One region of the Streptosporangium sp. CA-135522 genome, then DNA from elsewhere that is predicted to be linked to it. Evidence: riboswitches for the same ligand, from Rfam matches in the RefSeq annotation. Region 1 holds a riboswitch; each other region holds the start of a gene.
What was found. A riboswitch is a leader RNA that binds a small molecule or an ion and turns the genes downstream of it on or off. The one in region 1 is predicted to bind S-adenosylmethionine.
Positions count from the first base shown of each region.

Region 1 (7,599 bases):
CGGTTCGTTCGTCGGCTGCGTGCTGCTGGTCTGCGCGGCCCTCTACCTGGAGTATTGCTGCAAGGTGCCGAAGGACTCCTCCGAGGAGGGACGCTAGCCTCCCCGCCCGGCTCCGGGAGCCCCGGGGCGCGGCCCCGGGGTCATGCTCCGCGCAGGTGGGCGGCGTGGTCGTGGGCGAACGTGTGGTTCGGCGGCCCGGTCGGGAGGGAGACGCGTGTCATCCCTCCTGGCCTTCCTCGGCGCTGACCAGCGCGTCGATCACGGCGAAGAAGGCCGCGATGCCCGGCAGGTTCGCCCCCTTGGCCCGCGAGGCCGCGAAATCCTCGGGAGAGCGCCAGTCGACGATGTCCAGCCATTCGTCGTCGGCCAGGCGAACCAGCCTGGCCCCCAGGAATCCGGCGCGGTCGGCGTCGAAGTCGGCCAGCATCGCGGGTCGCGCGTCGAGAAGTGCCTGGGCACGGTGCGGTGCGACCCGGAAGCGGGTGAGTTCCACGGTGGTCGTCATCTCTGTCTCCTCCTTGGTGAGCAGGTAAGAATCACGGTATAGTAAAAAATAGTGATAGTCAAAGTTGGTGATTAAATTTCTGGAGGGACGGTCATGCGTCGCAGTGAACGCAAGCGGATAACTTCTGACCTGGGGATCTTGGCCGGCAACGTGCTGTTCGCCGTCCAGAAGGAGATGTTCGAGACCCTCTCCGAGGAGGGGCACTCCCGGCTCCGGCCCCGGCACGGGGCGGTGCTGGCCTACCTCGACGCCGAAGGGAGCAGGGCCACGGAGCTGTCCCAGCAGTCCGGTCAGCACAAGCAGGTCATCGGCACCCTCGTCGACGAGCTGGTCGCCCTCGGCTACGTGGAGCGCCGCCCCGATCCCCAGGACCGCCGGGCCAAGCTCATCTTTCCCACGGCCCTCGGCCTCGACCAGATGACCAGATCGGACGCCATCATGGCCGCCATCGAACGGCGGCATGCGGAGGAGCTGGGCGAGGAGGCCTACGCCGACTTCAAGCGCTCGCTCCAGCGGGTGGCCGACCTCCAGCGCGCCTGGCGCGAAACCCGCGAAGCCGGGGAGGCCGGGGAGGCCGGAGAAGTCGGGAGGACCGGGGAAGTCGGGAGGACCGGGGAAGCCGGGAGGACCGGGGAAGCCGGGGAGGCAGGGGAAGCCGTAGAGACCGGGGAGGACTCTGTCAACGGCCTGCCCGCGGAGCGCTGACCGGCGGCTTCGTGCTCCGGCCGCCGGCGGTCACTTGTCGATGTCGCCGACCACGAAGAACATCGAGCCGAGGATGGCCACCATGTCGGCGACCAGATGACCGGGAAGCATCTCGCGCAGCACCTGGACGTTGTTGTAGGAGGCGGAGCGGAGCTTCATCCGCCACGGGGTCTTCTCGCCGCGCGAGACCAGGTAGTAGCCGTTGATGCCGAGGGGGTTCTCGGTCCAGGCGTAGGTGTGGCCCTCGGGGACCTTGAGCACCTTGGGAAGACGCTGGTTGACCGGCCCGCGCGGCAGCTCCCGCAGCCGCTCCAGGCAGGCGTCCGCCAGGTCCAGGGAGACCTTGGCCTGCTCCAGCAGCACCTCGAACCGGGCATGGCAGTCTCCGGCCGACCGGGTGACGACCCGCACCGGCAGCTCGTCGTAGGCGAGGTAGGGGTCGTCCCTGCGCAGGTCGACGTCCACCCCGGAGGCGCGGGCGATCGGGCCGCTCACGCCGTACTGCATGATCGTTTCACGGTCCAGCACGCCCACCCCGAGCGTGCGGGCCAGGAAGATCTCATTGCCGGCGATCAGGTTCTCGATGTCGGGCAGCCGTCGCCGCACGTCCGCGACGGCGCGCGCGGCCCGGTCCGTCCACCCCTCGGGCACATCCTCCTTGAGGCCGCCGACCCGGTTGAACATGTAGTGCATCCGGCCACCGGAGATCTCCTCCATCACCGCCTGGAGGGTCTCGCGCTCCCGGAACGCGTAGAAGACCGGGGTGATCGCGCCGAGCTCCAGCGGATAGGAACCGAGGAACATCAGGTGGCTGAGCACCCGGTTCAGCTCGGCCAGCAGGGTGCGCATCCAGACCGCCCGGACCGGCACCTCCATGCCGAGCATCCGCTCCACCGCGAGCACGACGCCCAGCTCGTTGGCGAACGCCGACAGCCAGTCGTGCCGGTTGGCCAGCATGATGATCTGCCGGTAGTCGCGCACCTCGAACAGCTTCTCCGCGCCGCGGTGCATGTAGCCCACGATCGGCTCGGCCGCGCTGATCCGCTCCCCGTCCAGCGTGAGCCGCAACCGCAGCACCCCGTGCGTGGACGGGTGCTGCGGCCCGATGTTGAGGACCATGTCCTCGGTCGCGAGCTCCTTGCCGCGCACCGCGTGCACGGCGTCCGCCCCGGCGCCGATCCCCACGCTGATCTCCCGGGGCGCCTCTTCGGCACGACGCTCAGTCATAGGGCCATGCTGTCACGTCAGCGCCGGGTGACGAGATCCCGCAGGGCGGCGATGAGACGGTCGACGTGCTCCTCGGTGCTGCCGATCCCGATGGAGGCGCGGACGGCGGAGGCGGTGACGTCCTCGCAGCCGCCGTCCTTGGCGCCGAGGAGGTGGCGGACGAAGGGGTGGGCGCAGAACTTGCCGTCGCGCACGCCGATGCCGTACTCGCCGGACAGGACCTCGGCGACCTCGCGGGCGGTGAAGCCGTCGACCACGAAGGAGACGATGCCGACGCGGGGGTGGTCGGGACCCCACAGGGCCAGCTCGTGGACGCCTTCGACGGTGGCCAGGCCGGCGCGGAGGCGGCCGATCAGGCGCTCCTCCTCGCGGACCAGCGTGTTCCAGCCGGTGGCGCTCAGGGCGTCGCAGGCGGCGGCCAGGGCGATGGCGCCCAGGACGTTCGGGGTGCCGGCCTCGTGGCGGGCCTCGGGGTCGGAGTGCCACTCGGTCTCGTCGTCGTTGACGGCCTTCACCGCGCCGCCGCCCCGCAGGTACGGCTCCGCCTCCGCCAGCCAGTCGGCGCGGCCGATCAGGGCGCCCGTGCCGAACGGGGCGTAGAGCTTGTGGCCGGAGAAGACCACGTAGTCCAGGTCCAACGCGGTCAGGTTGAGCCTGCGGTGCGGGACGAGCTGGGCGGCGTCGACGAGGATGCGGGCGCCGTGGCGGTGGGCGATGTGAGCCAGGGCGGCGATCGGCCACAGCTCGCCGGTGACGTTGGAGGCCGCGGTCACGACCAGCAGCTTGGGGCCGTCGATCGCGGCCAGCGCCTCGTCGGCGGCGCGGACCGCCTCACCGGGGAAGGCGGGAGGCGCGAGCCGTACGGCGTCGGCCCAGGGCAGCAGCGAGGCGTGGTGCTCGGTGTCGAAGACCACGGCGGTGGTCCCCCGGGGAAGGCTGCGGGCCAGCAGGTTGGTCGCGTCGGTGGTGTTGCGGGTGAAGACCACCGAGTCGTCGGGGCGGGCCCCGACGAAGGCGCGCACCGTGTGCCGGGCCTGCTCATAGCGGGCCGTGGTGAGCTGGGAAGCGTAGCCGGCGCCGCGGTGGACGCTGGAGTAGGCCGGGAGCGCGGCGGCGACGGCGGCGCTCACCGGCTCCAGACAGGGCGCGCTGGCCGCGTAGTCGAGGTTGGCGTAGGAGACGAGCCTGCCGCCCCTGACCGGGACTTCCAGGTCCGTGCCGAGCACGGCGGGGATGTGCCGGTCGTCGGACACGCGGGTCGCGGGGACAGCCGCGGCGGCGGCGGCGATGGCTTCGGTGGCCGTGGTTGCGGCGACGGTGTTCTCGGCGACGGCGACGGCGGCGGAAGTGAAGATCGTCAGTGCGGACACGCCAAGGCTCCTTCGAGGTCATCGGACCCCAAGCCGTGGCGTTGGTGCGTGGAGCCCGCGCTTGCCCGACACACCTCGTGCCGGACCAGGTCCTCACCCGGGGCACCCCGCCGCGGACGCGAGGGTTGCCGGCCAGCGAGCCGGGGCTTGTCACTGGCACTCATGACCTACAGGGGAACTATAACCGACTCTTGGCCCGGCTCCGCAAGTACGCAAAGAGGGCGATGTTCCCCTTGTCGAGGAACTCCTGAGGCCTCCCGTTCGTCGAGGCTGTAACCCCGGTGAAGCCTGATGGAGCCGGGACGGTGACCCCGACGACACCTGGCGAGGTCGGGGCGACGACCCCGATGAGGCCTGCTGGAAGCCGGGGCGGTGCCCCGACGAAGCCTGACGAAGACGAAACCTGACGAAGGAGCGGACGATGGATTGGGTGAGCAACCCGGAGATCTGGATAGGGTTCGCCACCCTGGTCGGCCTGGAGATCGTCCTGGGCATCGACAACATCATCTTCATCTCCATCCTGGCCGGGAAACTCCCACCCGAGCAGCGGGACAACGCCCGAAAGCTCGGCCTCCTCGCCGCCCTGGTCAGCCGGCTGGCACTGCTGCTGGCGCTGTCGTGGGTGGTGAAACTCACATCACCGCTGTTCGAGGTCTTCGGGCAGGCCATCTCGGGGCGCGACCTGATCCTGATCTTCGGGGGCCTGTTCCTGCTGGGCAAGAGCGTCTACGAGATGCACGACAGCCTGGAGGGCGAGTCCGGTCACGCCGGTGGCAAGGTCGCCTCCTCCTTCACCGCCGTGATCCTCCAGATCATGGTCCTGGACATCGTCTTCTCCCTCGACTCCGTGATCACCGCGGTGGGCATGGTCGACGAGCTCGGCGTCATGGTCGCGGCCGTCGTCGTCTCGGTCGTCGTGATGCTCTTCGCCTCCGGCCCGATCAGCCGCTTCGTGGACAAGCACCCGAGCATCAAGATGCTCGCCCTGTCCTTCCTGGTGCTGATCGGCGTCGTGCTCCTCGCCGAGGGCTTCGAGCAGCACATCCCGAAGGGCTACATCTACTTCGCGATGGCGTTCTCGCTCGCCGTGGAGATGCTGAACATCCGGGCGCGCGGCAAGGCGGGCCGGGAGGAGCCGGTCGAGCTGCACCAGCGCTACGAGCCGGACCAGCGGATCGAGTCATAGCAAGCGCGGTGACGCCGTTGCCGGGCGGGTGACGCGCTCGTCAGGCGGCGGACGAGGCGGACGAGGCGGGCGAGCGGGGCGCCGCCGCCGTACTCGTGTCGGTCGGGGCCAGGCGGCGGATCCCGGCGGCGGCCAGACCTGTGGCGACGGCGAGCGTGATCCACAGGATCCCGTGGCCGAGGGAGAACAGGGCGGTCAGGACGGCGGGGGCGAGCGCGCGGCCGACGCCCGTGGACAACTCGAAGCGGGCCAGCGCGCGGCCGACGCGTCCCGGCGGGGCGGTCGCGATGACCAGCGCCGGCCCGCTGCCCGTGTAGAGGATCTCCCCGACCGTGTACACGACGGAGATCAGGGCCACGGCCGCCGCGCCGGAGTTGCCCGTGACCGACGTGGCCAGGCCGTACAGGGCGTAGGAACCGGCCAGGAACAGCCCCGACAGCGCGAACACCGACCTGCGGGGCCGGCCGGCGAGCCGGGTCACCAGCCCGACCTGCAGCGCGATGACGAGGACGGTGTTGCCCACGAAGATCCCGCTCGACCAGGCCGGGCTCACGTGGAGCTGCTCGACCAGAACCGCGGGGAGCGCGACCTCCAGCACGTCGAAGGCCAGCGCGTACGGCAGGTTCAGCAGATACAGCGCGAGCAGCCCCCGCCCGAGGTCTTCGGAGCCCGCGGTCTCCGCGACGGCCTCGTGGGCCGTGGGGCGGAGTGTCCGCGTGCGCAGCACGAGCAGGGCCGCCACCAGGAATCCGGTCCCGGTGGCCAGGGCGAGCGTCTTCAGCGCGGCGGTTCCTCCGGCGAGCGCGAGGGTGGCCAGCAGGGCGCCCGCTCCCAGCCCGGCGTTGCGCAGCGCGCGTCCCGCGGCCAGCGCCGCGTCCCGCGCGCGACCCTCGACCAGCTCGGTCACCAACGCGGCGTGCGCGGCAGGCCAGACCTGGGTACCCAACCCGAGTAGGACGGCCGTCGCCACGAAACCGGCCGGGCTGTCCAGCGTCAGCAGCGCGGCCACCCCGCCGAACCGGGCCAGCAGGCTGGCGACGACCACGGGACGGCCGCCGATCCGGTCGATCAGGCGACCGGCGTACGGCAGCGCCGCCAGGCCGGCGAGCAGCCCCGCGGAGAGGGCGACGCCCGCGACCGCGACGCTCATGCCGAGAGCGGTCACGCCGTACAGGAGCAGGAAGGGCCGTAGCAGGCCGGCGCCGAGGGCGTCCACGAGCAGGGCGGCCGAGTAGCGGCGGCTGCCGCCGACCGCGGCGAGCGATCGAATCGTCTTCACGGCACCCAGGGTCTTCGACGTCCCGGCGAAGTCCCGCGTCATTTGACGGATTCCGTCAATCCGATCCGCGTCATTTGACGGGATCCGTCAAATGATTCCGGTGCGAGCCGGGCGGTCCGGGGAGAATGCCAAGATGAGCTTCACGATCGATGGCGTGACGGACGGCCGCGTCACTTTCGGGCCGTCACCTCTCGGGGAACTGGCCGCCATGCTGCATGTGCTGTCGGAACCGGCCCATCACCCGGCGCTGCATTCCTGGGTGGTCGCCACCAGTGCCTCTCTGCCCGCCGATCTCGCCGACCGTGTCCACGCGGCCGATTTCCTCTGGCAGGTGGGCCGATCCGACTTCCTCCTCCCCTACCGCGTGCGCGGGAGCCTGAAGGAGGATCTGGACGACCTCGACGCCATAGATGATGATCGGTTCCTCGCCGCCGCGCTGGTCCCGGCCTGCGGCACTTACCGGATCGTCGACAGCGCCGTCGAAGCCCGGCAGGTGAAGGAGCGCGCCGAGGCGAGAGGTCCCCGGCAGGCCGCTTTCGTCGAGCGGCTGTTTCGGGATCTGGGAGGTCTGCGCCGGTGGCTGCGCAGGCTTCTGGAGGACTGTGAGGACGCCTTCTTCGCCGATGCCTGGCGGCGCGTCCAGGTGTCCCTCGCCGCCGATGCCCGGCACAAGGCCGACCTCGCCGGGCACAGGAGCCTGGCGGAGGCGGTGAACGCGATGTCGCCCGCGCTCAGCCTCAAGGACGGACGGCTGACCATCGACAAGGTCGCCGACGCCCACCTGTCGTCCGCACACGACGGGATCACTTTCAGCCCGACCTCGTTCGGCTGGCCGCACCTCGTCCCTCCGCTAGGCCCGTTCTCCGTAGGCCTGTGATCGTCGACGGAGTCGTCGTGGATCCACCGCGAGTGGACCAATCTGGCCCTTCATATATGAGCAATGCTCATATATGGTCGTCGACACTATGAGGAACCGCTGGTTGTCGCCGATCGCCGTCATGGTGCTGGCCGCCGTCATCGTGCTGGGGGCGGCGTTCGACCCGTCGGGGCTGGCCGCGCCGTACACGTGGACGGGCGCCGACCTGCTACCCGTCGCCGGGCTCTGGCAGGTGGCCGCGCCGGCCGTCTACGTGCCGCTGCTGCTGGCGGGGGTCGGGGCGCTGGCGTGGGCGGTCGCGGGCGGGCGTGCCCCGCTGCGTACGGCACTGCTGGTGTGGGGTGCGGTGGTGTGGTCGGCGATGGCGGCCAAGCTGATGATGTCGCTGGTGATGGCCTTCGGCGATGTGGTCTATCTGGCGTGGTCGACCGGCTTCACCGGCGTCAAGGC
Region 1 covers NZ_CP192026.1:10,066,464-10,074,062, reverse strand. The annotation lists gene ACQPYK_RS47215 (DUF3180 domain-containing protein) at 1-97, shown strand, start outside; gene ACQPYK_RS47210 (antibiotic biosynthesis monooxygenase family protein) at 218-505, opposite strand; gene ACQPYK_RS47205 (MarR family winged helix-turn-helix transcriptional regulator) at 599-1,210, shown strand; gene ACQPYK_RS47200 (NADH-quinone oxidoreductase subunit D) at 1,241-2,437, opposite strand; gene ACQPYK_RS47195 (aminotransferase class V-fold PLP-dependent enzyme) at 2,455-3,726, opposite strand; SAM riboswitch class IV at 3,860-3,975, opposite strand; gene ACQPYK_RS47190 (TerC family protein) at 4,229-4,993, shown strand; gene ACQPYK_RS47185 (MFS transporter) at 5,034-6,272, opposite strand; gene ACQPYK_RS47180 (DUF5937 family protein) at 6,406-7,149, shown strand; gene ACQPYK_RS47175 (cellulase family glycosylhydrolase) at 7,238-7,599, shown strand, end outside.

Region 2 (7,599 bases), 2.9 Mb from region 1:
ACGACCCCGGCCTGCGGGCGCTGGCCGAGCAGGCGCTTGAGGAGACACGCCGGAGTTTCGGCGTCTGATCCAAGACACGCGCGGACACGCGAAAGGCCGTCGGCATCTGATCCCGGACAGTCGGCATCGGATCCCGGACATACGAAGACACGCGAAAGGCCGTCGGTGTCTGATCCCGGACATGCGAAAGGCCCCTCAGGGGGCCTTTCGCCGGTCCGCCGCTCAGTGATCGGGGAAGGTCCGCGAGGAGGGCTGTGAGGAGGCCGCCTTGTCGTCCTCCGGCCAGCCCGTGCCCGTCTCGTCATGCTTGCCGTCCTGCCGGCCGTTCTCCGAATGCAGGAACGGCAGCCGGTTCTTGGCCGCGTGCGTCACCTTCGTCTTGGCCACGTCGGTGACCTTGGAGACCCGTGCGCCGACCAGACCGGCGGCCTCCTGCACCGCGGGGCTGTCGGACACCCGCTGGGCCAACCGCTTGATCTCCTCGTAACGCTCCCGCCCGGCGCGGCTTCCCAGGATGTAGCCCACCGCGAGACCCACCCCGAACATCAACCGATAACGCATCTCCACCTCCACAGCCGTGCTTCGCCAGGCCCCCTACCCACAGATCGTGGTTGTTGTCGGACCTACCCCGGTGTATCGATGCGACACACACTCCCGGAGTGCGCTAATCTATTCCTGCGCCGCAAGGAGCGGGGAAAACATCCCGACCCCCAGCAGCGCGAAGCACGATCCCGTGTAGCTCAATCGGCAGAGCAGCCGGCTGTTAACCGGCAGGTTATAGGTTCGAGTCCTATCGCGGGAGCATAATTCGAAGGCCTCTGGAGCTTGGCTCCAGAGGCCTTCGTCGTTGTGTTGTCCTGATTCGGAGGACAAATCATCTTCAGTCATAGAAGATGACAGACGCTGCGTCATGTATCGCTATGCTCACCTGTCAGCGAGGATGGCGCGGTTGCCGCGGAACACAGCGATCGCAGTGGGACAAGGGCCGCTGCACACAGGGCACCGCGCCGCCCGGAACGGCCGTCCGTGCCCGTGAGCCACGCATGGGTGGTTGTTCTGTGCTGATCTGGCAGAGGTCGCGGCGTCGTGCACCGGGTCTGATCCATGGGGTTCGGCGACTGGCGTCCATGTTCTTGAAGGCGAAGGAGTTCGTTCCGGTCGTGCAAGAGATCGACGTCGCGGCGGCCGAGGACTTCCTGAGGTTGTTCCACGCGGAGAATCCGGCCGCGGGGCCGCTGGAACCCCGCCTGCGTCAGGTGCAGATGGAGATCTACACCACGGGCACCTACACGCACACTCCCGAAGAGCTCACTTTCGGCGCCAGGGTGGCTTGGCGCAACAACGCCAGGTGCATCGGGCGGCTTTACTGGCACTCGTTGCAGGTGCGTGACCGGCGCTGGGTGACCACGGCCGAGGGCGTGGCCGCAGAGTGCGTGGGCCACCTGAGGGAGGCGGCGCCCGCCCGCAAGGTTCGGCCGACGATCACGGTGTTCGCCCCCGACCGGCCGGGTAGGCCGGGACCGAGGATCTGGAACGAGCAGTTGATCCGGTACGCCGGATACGCGATGGACGACGGGACCGTCATCGGTGACCCCCGGTATGTGGACTTCACCACGATGGTGCGCAAGCTCGGCTGGCCCGGCGGTTCCGGTACGCACTTCGACGTGCTGCCGCTGCTCGTCTCGGCGGCCGACGGGTCGCCGCGGATGTTCACGTTGCCCGATGACGCCGTGCTGGAGGTGGAGCTCACCCACCCGTCCTACCGGTGGTTCGCCAGCCTCGGGCTGCGCTGGCACGCCGTACCGGCGATCTCCAACATGTGCCTGGAGATCGGCGGGATCCACTACGGGGCGGCGCCGTTCAATGGGTGGTACATGGGCACCGAGATCGGCGCGCGCAACTTCGCCGACATCGACCGCTACGACCTGATGCCGATCATCGCCCATCTCCTCGGCCTGGACACCACCACCGACCGCTCGCTCTGGCGCGACCACGCCATGGTGGAGCTGAACGTGGCGGTTCTGCACTCCTTCGACCAGGCCGGGGTGACGATAACCGACCACCACACCGAGTCCCGGCGCTTCCTGACGCACGTGGCGCGCGAGGAGAAGGCCGGCCGGGTCTGCCCGGCGGACTGGAGCTGGATCGTTCCGCCGATCTCGGGCTCCGCCACGCCGGTCTTCCACCGTTACTACGACGAGGCGGAGCTGAAGCCGAACTTCGCCCATCACCCCGACGCGCTGGAGCGCGGACTCGGGCACGCGTCCGTGACGGGCTGGTGACCCGGAGGGGAGGGGGCGGGGCCGCGCCCGCGGTGCCCCGTCCGGCGGTGCGGCGCGCCCGGAGTCGCGCCGCCGTACGGCGCGGGCGCGCGGTGGCGGCTTTCCGGCCGTAGGGCGGCCGAAAAAAGATCTGGAGAAAAGTTCGCCCGGCATGTCGATCCGGTCGTCCACCGATCGACGCACAGGCAGAGGGCAGAAACGAGCCCGCCGCCGGGCGGGACCACAGATCTTCGAAGGGAACCCATCATGGACAAGGTCATCTCCAAGGACGGCACCGCCATCGCGTTCGACCGCTCGGGACAGGGGCCGGCACTGATCCTGATCGGCGGCGGCCCGACCGACCGCTCGGTGAACACGCCGCTGGCCGAGCTGCTGTCCCCGTGTTTCACCGTGTTCAACTACGACCGCCGCGGCCGTGGTGACAGCGGTGACAGCGCCTCCTACTCGGTCGATCGCGAGTATGAGGACCTCGCGGCGCTGATCGCCGAGGCCGGTGGGTCGGCGATGGTGTTCGGCACCTCCGGAGGAGGCATCATCGGTTTGGAGGCGGCCGCGCGCGGGCTGGCCATCACCCGGCTGGTGGTGTGGGAGACGCCCTACATCCTTGAGGGCAGCCGCCCGGCGGTGCCGGCCGACTACCGTGACCGGCTGGTGGCGCTGCTGGCCGAGGGGCGCCGGGGGGAGATGCTGGAGCTGTTCTTCACCGCCGCGGTGGGCATGCCCGCCGAGTTCGTCGCCCCGATGCGCGACCTGCCGTTCTGGGGAACGATGGAGGCGATAGCGCACACGCTGGTCTACGACGCCGCCATCCTCGGGGACTTCTCGCTGCCGGTCGAGCGGCTGGCCTCGGTGGCGGTGCCCACGCTGGTGGTCGAGGGGGCGACGACGCCGTGGCTGAGCGCCACCGCGCAGGCGGTCGCCGCCTCGGTGCCCGGTGCCCGGCGCCTCACCCTGGCGGGGCAGCCGCACAATGTGGATCCGGCGGCCATCGCCCCGGCGCTGACGGAGTTCTTCACCGCCTGACGGTCCGCGTCACCGATCGAACCACGCTGACGGTCCGCGTCACCGATCGAACCACGCTGACGGTCCGCGTCACCGATCGAATCACGCTGACGGTCCGCGTCACCGATCGAATCACGCTGACGGTCCGCGTCACCGATCGAATCACGCTGACGGTCCGCGTCACCGATCGAACCACGCCCGGCCGATCCGGGCCCCGGCCCGAGGAGCACGCGCGAACCGGGGCGACCGGGGCCCGGCGCGTTGCGGCCAGATGTAGAACATGGTTCGGTATGGGGGGGCGGACAAGGAGGGCGCGAGATGTTGGATCTGGTACTGCCGTCGATCGACCAGGGTGTGCTGACGCTGACGTTCAACCGGCCGGAGCGGCTCAACGCCTGGACGGACGCGATGGGGCGGCGCTACTTCGACCAGCTGGCGCAGGCCGAGCGGGACCCGGAGGTCCGGGTGATCGTCGTGACCGGGGCGGGGAAGGGGTTCTGCGCCGGCGCGGACTTCCAGACCCTCAACGCCATCCAGGACGGCTCCTACGAGGGGGAGCCGGACAAGCGCCCCACCACCTTCCCCGTCACGATCGGCAAGCCGGTCATCGCGGCCGTCAACGGAGCCTGCGCCGGGCTCGGCATGGTCCACGCCCTGGTCTGCGACATGGTCTTCACCGCGGCCGAGGCGAAGTGGACGACGGCCTTCGCCCGCCGTGGCCTGATCGCCGAGTACGGCCTGTCGTGGATCCTGCCCAGGCTCATCGGCCAGGCCAGGGCCATGGACCTGCTGCTGTCCGGCCGCACGTTCACCGGGGCGCAGGCCTACGAGCTCGGCCTGGTCAACCGGTCGGTGCCCGGCGAGAGCCTGATGGAGGAGACCCTGGCCTACGCCCGCGAGCTGGCGACGCACAGCTCGCCGGCGTCGATGGCCGTGATCAAGCGGCAGGTGTGGGGCGACTGGAGCCAGACCCTGGAGTCGTCGGAGTCGGCCGCCGTCCGCCTGATGACCGAGTCCTTCCGCCGCCCCGACTTCGCCGAGGGGGTGGCCAGCTTCGTCGAGCGCCGCGTCCCCGGATTCCCGCCCCTGTAGGGCGCCGAGCGGCGAGCCGTACGCTCCGGGGATCGCCGGACACCCCTCCCGTTCCCCTGCCGGAGGCTCCTCGCCGGAGGGTCAGGTCACCCGGGAGAGCCAGTGGGGGGCGGTGGTGAAGGGGGCGGTGCCGGCGGTGACGGCCTCCATGAGCCGGGCGGCCGTGCTGCGGGCCGTGGCGATGACGTCGGGGGGATAGGCGTATCGGATCTGGTGCTCCTCGAACTCGTCCTCGTCGTCCAGGATGATCCGGCCGTCGCGCATGCGGAGCACGTCGAGGTCGAGATCGACCATGGTCACCTCGCCGTCGCGCCACTCGGGCACGGTCGAGATGTCGCAGTAGATCTCGACCTTGTGCGGCTGGGCGTTGAAGGAGGCCGTCCACCACCCGTCGCGGGGGAAGAGCATCACGAACGCGTTAGGCCAGGTGACCGGGGGGTTGTCGCCCTTGCTGCCGCTGGAGCCGGCGACACAGCCGGTCCAGACCCCGTGCTCGTCCTCGCCGAGCAGCAGGGCCGGGTGATGCCAGTGCAGTGAGCCGTCGTACTTGCGATAGACCACATTCACGATCTCTTGTGACATCCCTCGACAATAAGGCTTGACATAGATCTATGTATTTCCTACCTTCTAACTAGGTTAAGAGTGTTAGTGCAAAGCCCCGGCTGACTGACCGGCAACCCTCGCACCGCGGCGGGGTGCCCCCGGGGAAGACCCGGCGGCACGGTGGGCGTGCCGCAAGCGCGGACCCCTCACCGGGTCACCGAGGCATGCCTGGGAGCAGCACATGTCCGAGATCACACTGAACTACGCCGGCCCCGTCGACCTCGACGCCTACGGCCGCTACCAGCCGGGTGGCCGGCCCGGCCCCCGCTACCCCTTCCAGGGACGGATCACCGCCGACGGCGCCGGTGATTTCCCGGCCCAAGCCGGGCGTTACCACCTCTACGTCGCGGCGGTCTGTCCCTACGCCCAGCGGGCGGCGATCGTGCGCTCGCTCAAGGGGCTGCAGGACGTGATCTCGCTGTCCTACGTGGACGACGAGCGTGACGGGCGCGGCTGGGCGTTCCGCGAGCGGCGCGGGGCCGACCCGGTGAACGGGTTCGCCACGCTCCGCGAGGCCTACGAGGCGACGGAGCCGGGGTTCGACGGGCACGTCTCGGTGCCGACGCTGTGGGACAGGACGACCGGGCGGATCGTCAGCAACGACTTCCCCGACATCACCATCGACCTGGCCACCCGGTTCGGCGGCGACCCGGAGACCGACCTCTACCCCGAGGAGCTCCGGCCGGAGATCGACGCGCTCAACGCCAGGATCTACGAGTACGTCAACACGGCGGCGGGCCGTGTGGCGTCGGCCGGCACCGAGGCGGACTACCACGAGGCCCGGCAGGCCGTGATCTCCTTCCTGGAGGAGCTCGACGCCCGCCTCGCGGACCGCAGGTTCCTGTTCGGCTCGGGGATCACCGAGGCGGACGTGCGGCTCTGGCCGACGCTGCTGCGCTTCGACGTGAGCGACAATCCGGCCGCCAGGATCAGCGAGCGCCCGCTGACCGCCTTCCCGAACCTGTGGGGCTACGCCAGGGACCTCTACCAGCACCCCGCCTTCCGCGAGAACACCGACTTCGCCGCGATCTCCGCCCCGGCCTCCACGGAGACCGACCCCTGGCGGATCCCGGTCGAGCCGCTGCACGCCGACTGGGACGAGCCCCACCGCAGAGCAGCGGTATGAGCGCCTCCATCGCCGTCATCGGTGCCGGGCCGACCGGCACCTGCCTGGTGGAGCGGATCTGCGCCAACGCGGCCGACCTGCTCCACTGGCCGTCGCTGGACATCCACGTGATCGACCCCTACCCGCCGGGCGGCGGGCGGGTCTGGCGCAGCGAGCAGCCCGACCTGCTCTGGATGAACTCCACCGCCGCCGACGTGACGCTGTTCACCGACGAGTCGGTACGGTGCCAGGGCCCGATCCGTCCCGGGCCGTCGCTGGCCGAGTGGCTCGGCGGTGACCCCGGCAGGTTCGCCTCGCGGCCGGTGCAGAGCGCCTACCTGTCCCACGTCTTCCACCACACGGTGGACACCGCCCCGCGCGGCGTCCGGGTGCACGTCCACGCGACCCGTGCGCTGGACCTCGCCGACGTTCCCGGCGGGCAGGTCGTGACGCTGGAGGACGGCCGGACGATCGAGGTGGACGCGGTGATCCTCGCCCAGGGACACGGCGACGTGACCCCGACCGGACAGGAGCAGGCGCTCGCGAGGACGGCCGCCGGCAGCGGGCTGCGCTATCTTCCCACCGGCTACACGGCCGACCTCGACCTGGACCGGGTGCCCGGTGGGGAAGCGGTGATCGTGCGCGGCATGGGGCTGGCTTTCATCGATCTGATGGTGCTGTTCACCTCGGGCCGGGGCGGCCGATTCGTCCGCGAGTACGACGGGGAGCTCGTCTACCTGCCCAGCGGGCGTGAGCCGCTGCTCCAGGTGGGCTCGCGCCGCGGCGTGCCGTACCGCTCGAAGACCGGATACCCCTTCCGGGGCGTTCGCCCGCCGGTGCCGCGCTTCCTCACCGCGCGGGCACTGGGCGAAGGGCCGTGGAACTTCCGCAGGGACGTGTGGCCGCTGGTCGCCAAGGAACTGGCGTTCGCCTACTACCACGAGCTGATCACCGCCCACCCGAAGCGATCCCGGGTGAGCTGGGCGGAGTTCGAGGAGGCGTTCGCGGCCGAAGAGTGGCGCAGCCCCGGGATGCGGGTGCTGATCCGCAAGGCCGTGCCCCGGCATCTGGACCGGCTGGACTTCGACCGGCTGGACCGGCCGCTGGACCGGATGCGATTCGGTGACTCGGCGGGGCTGCGCAGGTGGATGCAGGGCTACCTGGGGGCGGGCCTGGAGCGGCGGTCCGATCCGGCGCACAGCGCCGACCACGCCATGATCCTCGGGCTGCTGTCCGTCTACGGCGTCCTCGCCGAGGCGGGCGTCTCCGATCCCTGGTTCCACGGCTTCTTCAACTACATCGCCAGCGGCCCGCCCGGTCCCCGGCTGGAGGAGCTTCGGGCCCTCGGCAAGGCGGGCGTGGTCACCTTCCTCGGCGCGGACCTGAAGGTGGAACACCGCGACCGGCGGTGGTGGGCGCACAGCCCCACCGTCCCCGGCGGGGTGGCGGCCACGACCCTGATCGAGGCTCGCCTGCCCGCGCCCAGCGTGAGCAGGGCCACCGATCCGCTGATCT
Region 2 covers NZ_CP192026.1:2,657,472-2,665,070, forward strand. The annotation lists gene ACQPYK_RS12615 (hypothetical protein) at 1-68, shown strand, start outside; gene ACQPYK_RS12620 (YtxH domain-containing protein) at 223-561, opposite strand; tRNA gene ACQPYK_RS12625 (tRNA-Asn) at 730-802, shown strand; gene ACQPYK_RS12630 (nitric oxide synthase oxygenase) at 1,161-2,282, shown strand; gene ACQPYK_RS12635 (alpha/beta fold hydrolase) at 2,529-3,305, shown strand; gene ACQPYK_RS12640 (enoyl-CoA hydratase-related protein) at 3,603-4,376, shown strand; gene ACQPYK_RS12645 (DUF402 domain-containing protein) at 4,458-4,958, opposite strand; SAM riboswitch class IV at 5,011-5,123, shown strand; gene ACQPYK_RS12650 (glutathione S-transferase C-terminal domain-containing protein) at 5,161-6,105, shown strand; gene ACQPYK_RS12655 (FAD/NAD(P)-binding protein) at 6,102-7,599, shown strand, end outside.
Region 2: linked by a shared signal. The riboswitch ahead of ACQPYK_RS12650 (glutathione S-transferase C-terminal domain-containing protein) and the one ahead of ACQPYK_RS47195 (aminotransferase class V-fold PLP-dependent enzyme) in region 1 are both predicted to bind S-adenosylmethionine.

Region 3 (7,599 bases), 360 kb from region 1:
GCCTCTTTCTGTGAAAGCGGCTGGACTTAGAAGTCCATGTCGCCGCCGCCCGGCATTGCGGGAGCGGCACCGGCCTTCTCGGGCTTCTCGGCGATGACGGCCTCGGTGGTGAGGAACAGCGCCGCGATGGACGCCGCGTTCTGCAGAGCGGAACGGGTCACCTTGGCCGGGTCGATGATGCCCGACTCGAACATGTTGACGTACTCGCCGGAGGCGGCGTTCAGACCCTCACCGGGGGTGAGGTTGCGCACCTTCTCCACCACGACGCCGCCCTCAAGGCCGGCGTTGACGGCGATCTGCTTCAGCGGCTCCTCAAGAGCCTTGCGCACGATCGCGGCGCCGGTGGCCTCGTCACCGAGCAGCTCCAGCTTGTCGAACGCCTTGGCGCCGGCCTGCAGCAGGGCCACGCCACCGCCGGGGACGATGCCCTCCTCGACGGCCGCCTTCGCGTTGCGAACGGCGTCCTCGATGCGGTGCTTGCGCTCCTTGAGCTCAACCTCGGTCGCCGCGCCGGCCTTGATGACGGCCACGCCGCCGGCCAGCTTGGCGAGACGCTCCTGGAGCTTCTCGCGGTCGTAGTCGGAGTCGGTGTTCTCGATCTCGGCGCGGATCTGGTTGACCCGGCCGGCGATCTGCTCGGCGTCGCCGGAGCCGTCGACGATGGTGGTCTCGTCCTTGGTCACGATGACCTGGCGGGCGCGGCCGAGCTGGTCCAGCGAGGTGGACTCGAGCTTGAGGCCGAGGTCCTCGCTGATGACCTGGGCACCGGTCAGGATGCCGATGTCGCCCAGCATCGCCTTGCGGCGGTCACCGAAGCCCGGGGCCTTGACGGCGACCGAGCGGAACAGGCCACGGATCTTGTTGACGACCAGGGTGGCCAGGGCCTCGCCCTCGATGTCCTCGGCGATGATCAGCAGCGGCTTGCCGGCCTGCACGACCTTGTCGAGGACCGGGAGCAGGTCCTTGTTGGCGGAGACCTTGGAGTTGACGACGAGGATGTACGGGTCGTCGAGGACGGCCTCCATACGCTCCGGGTCGGTCACGAAGTAGGGCGAGATGTAGCCCTTGTCGAAGCGCATGCCCTCGGTGAGCTCAAGCTCCAGGCCGAAGGTGTTGCTCTCCTCGACGGTGATGACGCCTTCCTTGCCGACCTTGTCCATCGCCTCGGCGATCATCTCGCCGATCTGCGGGTCGCCCGCGGAGATGGAGGCGGTGGAGGCGATCTGCGCCTTCGTCTCCACGTCCTTGGCCAGCTTGGAGAGCTCCTCGGAGACGCGCTCGACGGCGGCCTCGATGCCCTTCTTCAGGGACATCGGGTTGGCGCCCGCGGCGACGTTGCGGAGGCCCTCACGTACCAGAGCCTGGGCGAGCACGGTGGCGGTGGTGGTGCCGTCGCCCGCGACATCGTCGGTCTTCTTGGCGACTTCCTTGACGAGCTCGGCCCCGATCTTCTCCCAGGGGTCCTCGAGCTCGATCTCCTTGGCGATGGAGACACCGTCGTTGGTGATCGTGGGGGCGCCCCACTTCTTCTCCAGAACGACGTTACGGCCCTTGGGGCCGAGGGTCACCTTGACGGCGTCCGCGAGCTGGTTCATACCGCGCTCGAGACCGCGCCGGGCGTCCTCGTCAAACGCGATCATCTTGGCTGCCATACGGCTAGACCTCCCAAACGCAGGGTGGCTTGCACCGGATCGAGTCGACGCCCGCGACGGCATGTGAACCCGCGACTCCGTTCGGCGGGTCCCATCGTCTCGATCCAGGGTTGGCACTCTCCAACAGGGAGTGCCAACGAACTGTTTAGCACTCTACCCTGCCGAGTGCAAGCCGCGGCGCTCTGACCTGCGTCCAGCTTAGACCGGAGCCATGTCCGAAAAGCGAAGACCCGGCCCGCCGGTGGAGCGGCGAGCCGGGTCGAAGCGCTGGAGGATCCTCGTGGACTGCGCTGCCACGGGAGCTTCCGTCGCCTCCCGACGAATGGACGGAACGGCTACGTCAGACCGTCCGGACGGATTCCGCCTGGGGACCCTTCTGACCTTGCGTGATCTCGAACTCGACCCGCTGGCCCTGCTCGAGCGCGCGATAGCCATCCATCATGATCGCGGAGTAATGGACGAACACATCCTTACCACCGTCGACCGCGATGAAGCCGTAGCCCTTGTCCGCGTTGAACCATTTGACGGTGCCTTGCGCCACTTCCGACTCCTCTTACTTGACTTGAGGACATCGCCCATTCCTCACGCGAAGTCCGCAATCTTCGAGGCGTAGACATCGCCTACGTCGATCGTTCTCGACCATACCTGTGGGACACCGTAGGGCAACAGAGTCAATCAGCAAACTACTGCTTTACGTACACATTCAGGGGCGGTGTGGATTTTTGCCGGAGTGTTTATCTGGTTAAAAATTGCATCGTATCTCCGCCCCGGAGATATGGCCTCACGTCGCAAAACACGACACCCGCACCCGGTCGGACCGGGTGCGGGTGTCGTGGAGACGCGGCCGGAGCCGCGGGACGAGTGCTGGGCGCTCAGCCTCCGGCGACCGCCGGAATGATGGAGATCTGAACGCCGGAGGGCGTCGCCGTGTCAAGGTTGTCCGCGAATCGGACGTCCTCATCTCCGACGTAGACATTGACAAAACGGCGAATCTTGCCCGTTTCATCGAGAATGCGAGCACCGATCCCGGGGAAGTCGGCATCGAGCTTCTGCAGAACGTCGCGCAGGGTCTCGCCCTCGGCGCTCACCTCGGCGGTACCATCGGTGTAGGTTCGGAGAATCGTCGGAATCCGCACAGAAACGCTCATAGTTCAGTACCTTTCACGATTTTCTAGGCGATAGCCGTACGGAATGCGTCGAGAGACGGCCGGATGACGGCGGTGGGGCGAGCCTGTTCCGCCACCGCGTCGAGGGTCTTGAGACCGTCGCCGGTGTTGAGGACCACGGTCTCCCCATCGGGGTCGAGCCGCCCGGAGGCCACCAGCTTGCGCAGCACGCCGACGGTCACGCCGCCCGCCGTCTCGGCGAAGATGCCCTCGGTCCTGGCCAGCAGCCGGATCGCGTCGACGACCTCGGCGTCCGTGACGTCCTCCACCGCGCCCCCGGTGCGCCGGGCGATGTCCAGCACGTAGGGGCCGTCGGCGGGGTTTCCGATCGCCAGCGACTTGGCGATGGTGTCCGGCTTGACCGGGCGGATCACGTCGTGACCGGCCTTGTAGGCGGCGGAGACCGGGGAGCAGCCCTCGGCCTGGGCCGCGAAGATCTTGTACGGCTTGTCCTCGACGAGCCCGAGCGCGATCAGCTCCTTGAAAGCCTTGTCGATCTTCGTGAGCTGGGAGCCGGACGCGACCGGGATGACGATCTGGTCGGGGATCCGCCAGCCGAGCTGCTCGGCGATCTCGTAGGCCAGGGTCTTGGAGCCCTCGGCGTAGTAAGGCCGGAGGTTGACGTTGACGAAGCCCCACTTGTCGCCCAGCTCGTCCCCGATGAGTTCGGAGCAGAAGCGGTTGACGTCGTCGTAGGTGCCCTTGATGCCGACGAGCCTGCCGCCGTAGACCGACGCCATGACGATCTTGGCTTCCTCCAGGTCCGCGGGGATGAACACGCAGGCGTCCAACCCGGCCCGTGCCGCGGCCGCGGTCACCGCGCCGGCCAGGTTGCCGGTGGAGGAGCAGGACAGGGTGTGGAAGCCGAAGTTACGGGCCGCCTCGACGGCGATGGCCACCACGCGGTCCTTGAAGGAGTGGGTGGGGTTGCCGGAGTCGTCCTTGACGTGCAACGAGCGGATGCCCAGCTCACGGGCGAGGTTGTCGGCCTTGACCAGCTTGGTCCAGCCGGGCGCCATGTTGGGCTTGGTCGCCACGTCCGCCGGGACGGGCAGCAGCGAGCGGTAGCGCCAGATGTTCGTCGGCCCCTCGGCGATCTGCTCCCGGGTCACGCGCCCGAAGTCGTAGGCGATCTCAAGGGGCCCGAAACACTCGACGCAGGCGAAGCTGGGACCGAGGTCGTAGCGGGCACCGCACTCGCGACAGGACAGTGCCGCGGCGGGGCCGAAGGGCTTGTTCCGCGTGTCTTCGACGCGAACGGGCGAGGTGGTGGTTTCAGTGCTTGCGAGCGCCATGAAGCGAGGCCTTTCCCTCATCTTCGTCTGCGACCACCCTGGTCACAGACCGGAATTGGCACCTGTCCCGGCCGACCTCGTCAGATCACGAGTCTTGAACCGGGAGGGTTGCCGGGGCTTCGCAGGGCCGGTCCCTCCACCCCTCTGGATGAGCAAATATTCAGTTGGAAACCTGACGAGCAGGTCCTACGCACTCTACATCGCCTTGCCGCCATCCTGACCAGGTGTCTCACTGTGCAAGACGCAATGTGTTACCTGTCGGACATTCTCGCCAGATCGTCGGCCGCGAAACACGCCGCACGCACCCGCGACCGCACGTTGTCCACAGCATGTGGACAAACTCGCGGCGAAGCGATGGAGTCCGAGCGTCCAGGCCGCGGTGCCGGGATCACCTTCACGCCCCCGGTGAAACCACGGCCCGGTGAAACCACGGCCCTGGTGAAACGGCCGACGTCACGCCGCGTTCAGAAGCCGTAGGCGTCGCCCAACGCACCCTGGACGTATTTGCGCGCCTGGTGGATCCGGGACTTGGCGGTGCCGAGCGGGATGCCGAGCTGCTCGGCCACCTCGTTGTAATCGAGCTGGCAGATGTCGCGCAGCACCAACGCCTGGGCCAGCTCGGGCTTTTCGGCCTCCAGCGCCTCCATCGCGTCGAGCAGGTCCAGCCGGGATCCGGCGATCACGCTCACCCGGGCGACGTCGGGCCGCTGCAACGGCAGCTCGTCCGAGGTCTGCTCGGCCGAGCGCCGCTTAAGCGAGCGGTAGGTGGTCCGGGCGCAGTTGGCGGTTACGATGTGCAGCCACGTGGTGAACCGGGCCCGCCCTTCGAACCGGCCGATGTTACGAGCCACCGCGAGCAGCGTGTCCTGGCACGCCTCCTCGGCGTCCTGCCGATAGGGCAGGATGCGCCCGCAGTGCCGCAGCACGTCCGGTTCGATGCGCTTGAGCAACTCGCCCAGCGCGCGGTGATCGCCTTGGGCTGCCAAGCGGGCCAGTTCCTCGGTCGTCTCGTCCAGCGCCATCGCGAGCCCCCATCAGCGGTCACAGTCGCTGGACATCCTACGGTCGAGGGTTATGTTTGGTTAACCTTCGGGACAAGCATGTCCCTAGGCGAGGGGATCTAATGAACGCGATCCTGGTGGCCTCCAACCGCGGCCCCGTCTCCTTCACTCTCTCCGAGGACGGCTCCCTGAGCATGCGCAGGGGAGGCGGCGGCCTGGTGTCCGGTCTGGCGGAGGTGGCCAAGGACCTCGACATGCTCTGGGTCTGCGCCGCGCTGTCCGACGGCGACCGGAGCGCCGTACGGCTCGCACCCGGCGGCCGGCTCGACCACGCCGGCTACGACACCGGGGCGGTGCGGATGCTCGACATCCCTCCGACGATCTTCCACCGGGCCTACAACGCGGTCGCGAACTCCACTCTCTGGTTCGTCAACCATCTCCTCTACGACACCCCCAACCAGCCGCAGTTCGACGCCCGCTTCGGCCGGGAGTGGGAGTCCTACCAGGCCTACAACGAGGCGTTCGCGATGGCTCTGGCCGAGGAGGCCGCGCACGGGGCGAGGGTGATGGTGCAGGACTACCACCTGACCCTGGTTCCGGCCATGCTGAGAGGCGAGCGGCCCGACCTGCGGGTGGCCCACTTCTCGCACACCCCGTGGGCGCCGCCGGAGTATTTCAGCCTGCTGCCCGACGACGTCGGGATCGAGCTCCTCGAAGGCATCCTGGGCGCCGACCACGCGGGATTCCTGACCGGGCGCTGGGCGGGAGCCTTCATGGACTGCTGCGAGACGGTGCTCGGCGCGGAGGTCGACCGCGCGGGCCGTACGGTCGCCCACGGGGGCAGAACCACCCGGATCGGCGTGCACAGCCTCGGCGTGGACGGCAAGGCGCTGTGGGCGCGAGCCTCCGAACCCGACGTCGAGTCGCACATGGCCGCCCTGCGCGACCAGGTCGGCGACCGCAAGCTGATCGTACGGATCGACCGGACCGAGCTGTCGAAGAACATCGTCCGGGGTCTGACCGCCTACCGGGAGTTCCTGGCGGCCCACCCCGAGTGGCACGGCCGCGTCGTGCACCTCGCCTTCGCCTATCCCTCCCGTCACGATCTGCCCGAATACCGCGAATACACCGCGGCGGTGCAGCGCTGCGCCCAGGAGATCGAGGACGAGTACGCCACCGAGGACTGGGACCCGGTGATCCTCAACGTGCACGACGACTACCCTCGCTCGCTGGCCGCCTACCGGCTGGCCGACGTGCTGCTGGTCAATCCGATCCGCGACGGCATGAACCTCGTGGCCAAGGAGGGTCCCGTGCTGTCCCCCGACAGCGCGCTGGTCCTGTCACGCGAGGCGGGCGCCGCCGCCGAGTTGGGCGAGCACGCGCTCATGGTCAATCCCTATGACGTCTCGGCCACGGCCGCAGCCCTCCACGAGGGCCTGGTGATGCCCGAGGAGGAGCGCGCCCGCAGGGGGGCCAGCCTGTCGGCCGCGGCCACCGCGCTCCCCCCGCGCCGCTGGTTCTCCGACCAGCTCGACGCGCTCTGCTGAGACGCCGAGACCCGGACCGGCGCACCGCCCTCACCGCTCCCACCGGGACACCGAAGCCGAACCTGCTCGCCGCCCTTCACCGGGACGCCGAAACCCGGACCGGCGCACCGCCCTCCGCTGAAACACCGAACGAGCTCTAGAACGTTTGTCCCGCCGTGAGATAGTTTGCGAGAAAATCCGTCTGTCGCCCACCCGAGGGAACCAGTGACCACGATCACTCCCGTCCGGTTGACCCGTGATCGCGCCACCTGGCTCATCTACCTGCAGCTCGGCACCTTCGCCACCTACCTCTACGGCCTCAGCGCCGCGCTTCCGATGCTCCGCATCGACCAGGGCGTGTCGCAGGGGGTCGCCGGACTGCACGGCACCTCGATGGCGGTCGGCGGCATCCTCACCGGGCTCGCGCTTCCCTGGCTCACCAGGAGGATCGGCCGCCGGGCCGTGACCTGGCTGGGGCTGGCCGGAATGAATGTCGGTGTCCTGCTGGTGATGACGGGCACCACGCTGCCGGTCACCCTCGCCGGGTACGGCATCGCCAGCGGGATGGCGTCGATCACCCTCTACGCCGGCATGGCCGCGCTCAACGACCACCACGGCCCGGCGGGCGCCGCGGCGATCAGCGAGGCCAACGCCGTCGGGGTGACCGTCGGCATCGCGGCCCCGTTCGTCGTCAGCTTCGCCGCGCAGACCGCGCTCGGCTGGCGGGCGGCGCTGCTGATGACCCCGGTCCTGACCGCGCTGCTCGCGCTGACCATGGGCCGAATCTGGATCCCCGAGCGCGAGAACGCCGCGGCCGTCGCCGGCCCGGAGAGCGGGGCTCGGTTCGGCTGGCGCTTCTACGTCGCGGGGACCGTGCTGTTGTGCTGCGTCGCGCTGGAGTTCTGCTTCAACCTGTGGGCGGCCAAGCTCTTCGCCGACCAGACCGGACTGTCGGCCGC
Region 3 covers NZ_CP192026.1:9,709,705-9,717,303, forward strand. The annotation lists gene groL (chaperonin GroEL) at 27-1,652, opposite strand; gene ACQPYK_RS45590 (cold-shock protein) at 1,993-2,193, opposite strand; gene ACQPYK_RS45595 (MoaD/ThiS family protein) at 2,525-2,800, opposite strand; gene thrC (threonine synthase) at 2,824-4,113, opposite strand; SAM riboswitch class I at 4,128-4,268, opposite strand; gene ACQPYK_RS45605 (RNA polymerase sigma factor) at 4,578-5,135, opposite strand; gene ACQPYK_RS45610 (alpha,alpha-trehalose-phosphate synthase (UDP-forming)) at 5,237-6,661, shown strand; gene ACQPYK_RS45615 (MFS transporter) at 6,866-7,599, shown strand, end outside.
Region 3: linked by a shared signal. The riboswitch ahead of thrC (threonine synthase) and the one ahead of ACQPYK_RS47195 (aminotransferase class V-fold PLP-dependent enzyme) in region 1 are both predicted to bind S-adenosylmethionine.